One region of the Micromonospora sp. WMMD712 genome, then DNA from elsewhere that is predicted to be linked to it. Evidence: riboswitches for the same ligand, from Rfam matches in the RefSeq annotation. Region 1 holds a riboswitch; each other region holds the start of a gene.

What was found. A riboswitch is a leader RNA that binds a small molecule or an ion and turns the genes downstream of it on or off. The one in region 1 is predicted to bind cyclic di-AMP.
Region 2: another riboswitch for cyclic di-AMP. It lies ahead of O7633_RS11200 (hypothetical protein); the one in region 1 lies ahead of O7633_RS22170 (hypothetical protein).
Region 3: another riboswitch for cyclic di-AMP. It lies ahead of O7633_RS19430 (NlpC/P60 family protein); the one in region 1 lies ahead of O7633_RS22170 (hypothetical protein).

Annotation. Positions count from the first base shown of each region.
Region 1 covers NZ_CP120743.1:5,081,018-5,083,272, forward strand. The annotation lists gene O7633_RS22170 (hypothetical protein) at 53-1,078, opposite strand; cyclic di-AMP (ydaO/yuaA leader) riboswitch at 1,083-1,213, opposite strand; gene O7633_RS22175 (YibE/F family protein) at 1,380-2,255, opposite strand, start outside.
Region 2 covers NZ_CP120743.1:2,671,880-2,674,134, forward strand. The annotation lists gene O7633_RS11195 (cation diffusion facilitator family transporter) at 1-903, shown strand, start outside; cyclic di-AMP (ydaO/yuaA leader) riboswitch at 1,057-1,186, shown strand; gene O7633_RS11200 (hypothetical protein) at 1,191-2,255, shown strand, end outside.
Region 3 covers NZ_CP120743.1:4,493,907-4,496,161, forward strand. The annotation lists gene O7633_RS19425 (C40 family peptidase) at 1-656, shown strand, start outside; cyclic di-AMP (ydaO/yuaA leader) riboswitch at 872-1,012, shown strand; gene O7633_RS19430 (NlpC/P60 family protein) at 1,025-2,065, shown strand; gene dcd (dCTP deaminase) at 2,195-2,255, opposite strand, start outside.

The DNA of each region.
Region 1 (2,255 bases):
AGGGGCCGCCCCGTAGCGGGACGGCCCCTCTCGTCGTGCGCGGCGCGCCGCGTCAGAGCAGCGACATGTGCACGTGGTCGGTGTGGTTGGACGGTCCGCTGTAGGAACTCCAGCCGTTCGCCGGGAACCAGATCTGCCGGTTCCAGATGACGTAGTAGATGCCGAGCCGGTCGGCGTTGCGGATGAGGAACGCGGCGAGGTTGTTGCCGTACATCCGGGTGTCGTTGTTGTGCCAGGGGGAGAAGCCGCTGTTCTGGAGCGACCAGTCGCAGGCCCGGCCCTTGGGGTGCTCCCACGGCCCGCCCGGCCGGTAGCAGCCCACGAACCGGTTGAAGCCGGCCCGCTTGACCTCCTTGTAGGCGTGCAGCGTGCGGGGCGTCACGCAGCCGGAGGTGGTGGGGTCGTTCTCGCTGCACGACTCCGGCCGCCAGGTGCCGTCCGACGTCCGGCCCGGCGCGATCCGCGCGACCGGGGACGTGGCGTTGACCAGGCCGCCGGTGAAGCCCTTGCCGCCGACCAGCGCGAGCGCCTTCTCGGCGTCGTGCTTCTTCTTCGCCATGACCGACGCCTGCTTCTGCTGCTCGCGCACCTCGGCGTCGAGCGCGAGCTTGGCCTGCTCGGCGCGGTTCTTCGCCGCGCTGACCTCAGCCAGCTTGTTGGCGTTGACCATGTTCAGCTCGTCGAGGGCGGAGGCGCGCTTGACGAACGAGTCCGGGCTGTTGCTCTCCAGCAGCATCGCCATCGCACCGACCCGCCCGGTCCGGTACGACTGCGCGGCCATCTCGCCGACCTGCGGCGCGAGCGCGTCCAGCTCCTCCTGGGCCTTCCGCACCTCGTCGGCGAGCTGGGCCTGGCGCTTCTTGGACTTTTCGAGCTTCGACTTGGCCTGGACGTAGTCCCGGTTCGTCGCCTCGATCACGTCGGTGATGAGCTGGGGCTCGTCGTCCTCCTCGTGCCCCGAGGGCTGGGGGGCGGCGGCGGGCAGGGCGAGCGCCGGGGCGGCCGGCCCGGCGACGACCGCCAGGGCAGCGAGCACGGCCACCACGGGTGTCAACCAGCGGTGCAGGGGTGCCGTCACAGTGTTCCCTTCCATCGACCGCCGACCGGGTTAGCTGACGGGTTCGGGGCGGAAGCGGCCCCTACCGCTCGCGCGGATTCACCCCGGGCACCTGGTTCCCCGGCTCGCCTCGCGGCGATTGGGCGGCGGCACCGCAGGCGCCGCTTCGCGCCTTCGGCGGTGACCGGCAGCGAGGTTACCCGAGAGCACATGCGGGGAGCTACGTCCGGATGCCGACTAAAAGCGTCATTTCGTAATCGCCGTCGGTAATCAGTGATGCGCTTCTCAGGGCGGATGCCGCCGCCGGTCACGCTGCGCAGTGTCACCATGCGGTCTCCGTGCCTCCTTCTCGGTGCGGCCGTCCGGCCGGGGGGTGGGTGGGGGCGTGGTCGTCGGGGAATCCCTCGGCCGCCCGGCCGCCGCCGAGCGCCTCCAGCGCGAGATCGCGGTCCGCGGTCCGCCGCCCGCCCCCGTGGGTACGCGCCGCCGGCACGTCCCCGCCGCCCGCCTGGCGGGTCCGGGGCGCGGCCCCGTGCCCCGCCGTGGGTCCCGCCGTCGTGGGACCCGCTGCCGTGCGCCCTGCCGCCGTGACCACGGCGGCCAGCCCGGTGGTGAGCGGCACGGCGGCGATCAGACCCAGCGTGGCGACCGCGCTGCGGACGATCTCCTGGGCGAGGAACTCGCTGGTCAGGATCTCGGTCACGGGGCGGGAGTCGGCGGTGAGCAGGAGCAGCAGCGGCAGCGACGCGCCCGCGTACGCCAGCACGATCGTGTTGACCGTGGAGGCGATGTGCGCCCGGCCGACGCGGGTGGCCGCCCGGTAGAGCTGCAACCGGGACAGCCCCGGGTTGGCGTGCGCCAGCTCGGTGACGGTGGCCGCCTGGGTCACGGTGACGTCGTCGAGCACCCCGAGCGACCCGATGATGATGCCGGCCAGGAGCAGGCCGTGCAGGTCCACGTCGCCCCGGAACATCGACAGGGTGGTCGCGTCCTCGCTGCCGTACCCGGTGAGGTGGGTGGCGGCCGTGGCCAGCGTGCCCAGCAGGCCGGTGAGCACCAGGCTGCCGAGGGTGCCGAGGACGGCCACCGACGTCTGCGCGGTGACCCCGTGGGTGAGGTACAGCACCACGAACATGATCAGCGCGGAGCCGACGACGGCGATCGGCAGCGGCGACCCGCCCGCGCCGATGCCGGGCAG
Region 2 (2,255 bases), 2.4 Mb from region 1:
CATGACCACCACCACGGGGCGGCGAACGTGGCGGACCGCCACTCGGGGCGGCTCTGGGCGGCGTTCGCGCTGCTCGCCGCGCTGATGATCGTCGAGGCGGCGACCGCGCTCGGCACCGGCTCGCTGGCACTGCTCTCCGACGCCGGGCACATGTTCACCGACGTGCTCGGCATCGGCATGGCGCTCGCCGCGATCACCGCCACCCGCCGGGCCACCGCCGACCCGCAGCGCACCTTCGGGCTCTACCGGCTGGAGGTGCTCGCCGCGCTCGGCAACGCCCTGCTGCTCAGCGGCGTCGCCGTCTACGTCCTCGTCGAGGCCGTCCGCCGTTTCGGCGACCCGCCCGAGGTGACCACCGGCCCGATGCTCGTGGTGGCGGTGCTTGGCCTGCTCGCCAACGTCGCCGCGTTCGCCCTGCTGCGCAGCGGGGCGAAGGAGAGCATCAACATGCGCGGGGCGTACCTGGAGGTGCTGGGCGACCTGCTCGGGTCGGTCGGCGTGATCGGCGCGGCGGTGCTGATCATGGCGACCGGCTGGTGGTGGGCGGACCCGGCGGTGGCCGTCGCGATCGGCGTGTTCATCCTGCCCCGCACCTGGCGGCTCGGGCGGGCCGCGGTGCGCATCCTGGTGCAGGCCGCGCCGGAGCACCTCCAGGTGACCGCCGTGCACGACCGGCTGGCCGCCGTGCCCGGCGTGGTCGAGGTGCACGACCTGCACGTCTGGACGCTGACCTCCGGCATGGAGGTCGCCTCGGCCCACCTGACCATGGCGCCCGGCGCGGAGGTCGGCGCGGTGCTGACCGCCGCCCGCACCGCCCTGCACGAGGACTTCCACATCGAGCACGCCACGTTGCAGGTCGAGCCCGGAGCGGCCCGCGACGGCTGCGGCCCGGCCGGCTGGTGAGACGGGAATCCAGCAATTTTTGCGACATTCGCGGCCGAATGGCCGACTTGACAGGTTTCATCCGCGTACCCTCCGTCACGGAGGCAGCGCTGGCCCCATCTGCACCGGTAGGCTCAGCCCCGGCCACCGCCGGGCGGCGCCCTCCGGCGCCTGTGGTGGCCGCCGCCTAATCGCCCGTGGGCGAGCCGGGGAACCATGTGTGTGGGGTGCATCCGCTCCAGCGGTAGGGATCTTCCGTCCCGAACCCGTCAGCTAACCCGGTCGGCGGCTGACGGAAGGACACGCACATGCCAGCAGTGGCACCTGTAGGAAGGATCGCCGCCCGGGTGGCGGCGGCGCTGGCGCTGACGCTCGCCGTCGGCCTCGGGGTCGCGCCGGTGACGCCGGCCGGGGCCGCGCCGCCGGTCGGCCTGCTCGCCGCGCCCGGCGACGACGAGGAGGGCGGCACGCCCGCCCTGCGCGCCCAGCTCGAGGCGGCCAGCAAGGGCTACCTGGAGGCCAAGACCGCCCTCGACCGCTCGGTGAAGCGGCAGCAGCAGCTCGGCGGCCAGCTCAAGACGGTCGAGGCCGAGCTGGTCACCCGGGGCGCCAAGGTCGGCGAGATCGCCGGGGTGGCGTACAAGAAGGGCCGGCTCACCGCCGCCTCGGTGCTGCTCGACAGCAGCTCCCCCGAGGGGTTCCTCGACCGGGCCGCCGCGCTCGACACGATCGCCGCGAACGAGGACCGGGCGCTGCGCGAGCTGCTGACCACCCGGGACGAGGCGACGAAGACCCGGCAGGCCCTCGACGGCGAGATCCGCGAGCAGCGCAAGCAGGTCGCGCTGATGGGCAAGCGCAAGGAGCAGGCCGAACGGGCCCTCACCGTGGCCAACGACAAGGCCAGCAGCAGCGGCGGCGGGTCCAGCCCGGGCGGCACCTCCAGCGCGAACGCCACCCCCGCGAAGCGCAACTCCGACGGCTCCTGGCCGGCGGAGTCGTGCAGCGTCAACGACCCCACCCCGGCCAACGGCTGCATCACCCCGCGCACCCTGCACGCGCTCAACCAGGCCAAGGCCGCCGGCTTCACCCGGTACGTCTCCTGCTACCGCCCCGGCGGCTCCGGCGAGCACCCGAAGGGCCGGGCCTGCGACTTCGCCGCGCAGAAGGGCGGCTTCGGCGGCGTGGCCAGCGGCGGGGACCGCACCTACGGCAACAACCTGGCGGCGTACTTCGTGCGCAACGCCGACCGGCTCGCCGTGCTCTACGTGATCTGGTTCAAGCAGATCTGGCTGCCCAGCAGCGGCTGGAAGGCGTACAGCGGCGGAAACGGCGACCCGTCCAGCGACCACACCAACCACGTGCACCTGTCGGTG
Region 3 (2,255 bases), 590 kb from region 1:
GCCCCTCGCAGGACATCGGCGCGCTGCTGGTCAGCACCAAGCCGGGCACCCTCGCCGAGCAGCTGACCATCCTGGACCGGCTGGCCGCGCAGGAGCGCAAGCAGGTCGAGGGCGTGCTCGCCGTCCGGGCGAAGTACGACACCGAGAAGCAGAAGCTCGACACGCTCATTGCCACCCAGGAAAAGCAGACCAAGGAACTGGCGGCGAAGAAGAAGCAGATCAACGCCGAGATCAAGCGGCTCCAGGCGTCGATGCCGAAGACCGTGGTGTCCGTCCAGGGATGCCCGACCATCACCGGCGTGATGAATTCGGATGCCCGCACCGCCATCAAGACCGCCTGCGCCCAGGTCGGCGACCCGTACGTCTTCAACACCGCCGGACCGGACACGTTCGACTGCTCCGGCCTGACCCAGTACGCCTACAAGGCCGCCGGGATCTATCTGCCGCACTTCACCGGCGACCAGTGGAAGAAGGGCAAGCTGGTTTCGCGCTCCGAGGCCCAGCCCGGTGACCTGGTCTTTTTCTTCAGCGACCTGCACCACGTCGGCCTCTACATCGGCAACGGCATGATGGTGCACGCGCCCCGGGCCGGCAAGCCGGTCAACGTGAGCAGCATCAACACCATGCCGATCGCCGGCTTCCGCCGAATCGCCTGATCACCGAGCCCGGCCCCCGCGAAGGCCGCGCCGCGCAGCACCGCCCGAAGGCCCCCGGTCTCACCAGACCGGGGGCCTTCGACGCGCGGCGGACATCGACGCCGGCCACGGGCCTGTACGGTGTGTCACGGCCGGTCGGGTTGCGGATCGACGGCGATCGTCTCTACTCTGGCCAATTGTCGGCCGGTAGCTGCACCGCCCAGCCGGGTGGTGACGGTGCGACACCGCCGAGTCGCCTCCGGGCGAGCCGGGGACCCAGGTACGCCGGGGTGAATCCGCAGCGGCGCTGCGGTAGGGCGCTCTCCCTTCCCGCCCGAACCCGTCAGCTAACCCGGTAGGCGGTAGAGGAAGAAGGAGAACGGAGCCCGGTGGCACACCATGCTCCGCGGCGCCCGTCACGCCGGTCGGCCGACGCCGACCGGACGCCGGCCGCGCCGCGTCCCCGCTGGTCACGCTGCACCACCGTCCTCGCCGCACTGGTCGGCGTCGCCGTCGTCCTGACCGGCGCACCGACCGTGGCCCACGCCGACCCCTCGGTCGCCGAGATCGAGCGGCAGATCGACGAGGACTGGAACAAGCTCGAACCGATCATCGAGCGGCACAACGCCACCCGGCAGGACCTCGCCGCCAAGCGCAAGCAGGCCGACGCGCTCGCCGCGCAGATCGGGCCCCTCCAGCGCCAGGTGGACGAGGCGTTGAAGAAGGTCGGCGGCCTCGCCGCCGAGGCGTACAAGGGCGACAACCTGTCGGTGGTCAACGCCCTGCTCGGCAGCCGCACGCCCAGTCAGATGATGGGGCAACTGGAGCTGCTCGACCGGTTCGCCCAGCGCCAGCAGCACGACGTCCAGGCGGTCGTCGACCTCCGCGACGAACTGGCCGCGAAGAAGCAGCCCCTCGACGAGATGGTCGTTCAGCTCACCCGCACCGAGGCCCAGCTCGCCGCGAAGAAGAAGCAGATCAACGCCGAGATCGACCGCCTGCAGAAGCTGCGGCTGAAGGTCTACGGCAACGGAGGCGGCGGCCCCCTGAAGCCCGCCCCCTGCCCGGCGTCCTACCCGGGCGGCGGCGCGGGGACGGCGGTGAAGTTCGCCTGCGCCCAGATCGGCAAGCCCTACGTCTGGGGTGCCGAGGGCCCGAACTCGTACGACTGCTCGGGGCTGATGCTGGCCTCGTGGGCGAAGGCCGGCGTCTCGCTGCCGCACAACGCGGCCCAGCAGCGGTCGGTGACCGCCCGCGTCAGCCGCGCCGACCTGCGCCCCGGCGACCTGGTCTTCTACTACTCCGACCTGCACCACGTCGGCATGTACGTGGGCGGGGGCTGGGTGGTGCACGCCTCCCGGGCCGGCGTCCCGGTGAAGATGAAGCGCGTCGACGACGGCCCGATCCACAGCTACGGCCGCCCCTCCTGAGGAGGCAAGGAAGGGCCCCTTCTTAACGCATACGGTCGAGAAGGGGCCCCTTCTCACACCCTGGCGAGGGCGGCGTGGCGCGCCGCCGCCCGCAGCCGCAGCCGCAGCGGGAGGGTCGGCGGGGCGGCGTCAGCGGGGCGGCCAGGTGCGCCAGTTGCGCCAGGAGCGGCTCGGGGTCGGGCCGCGCTGG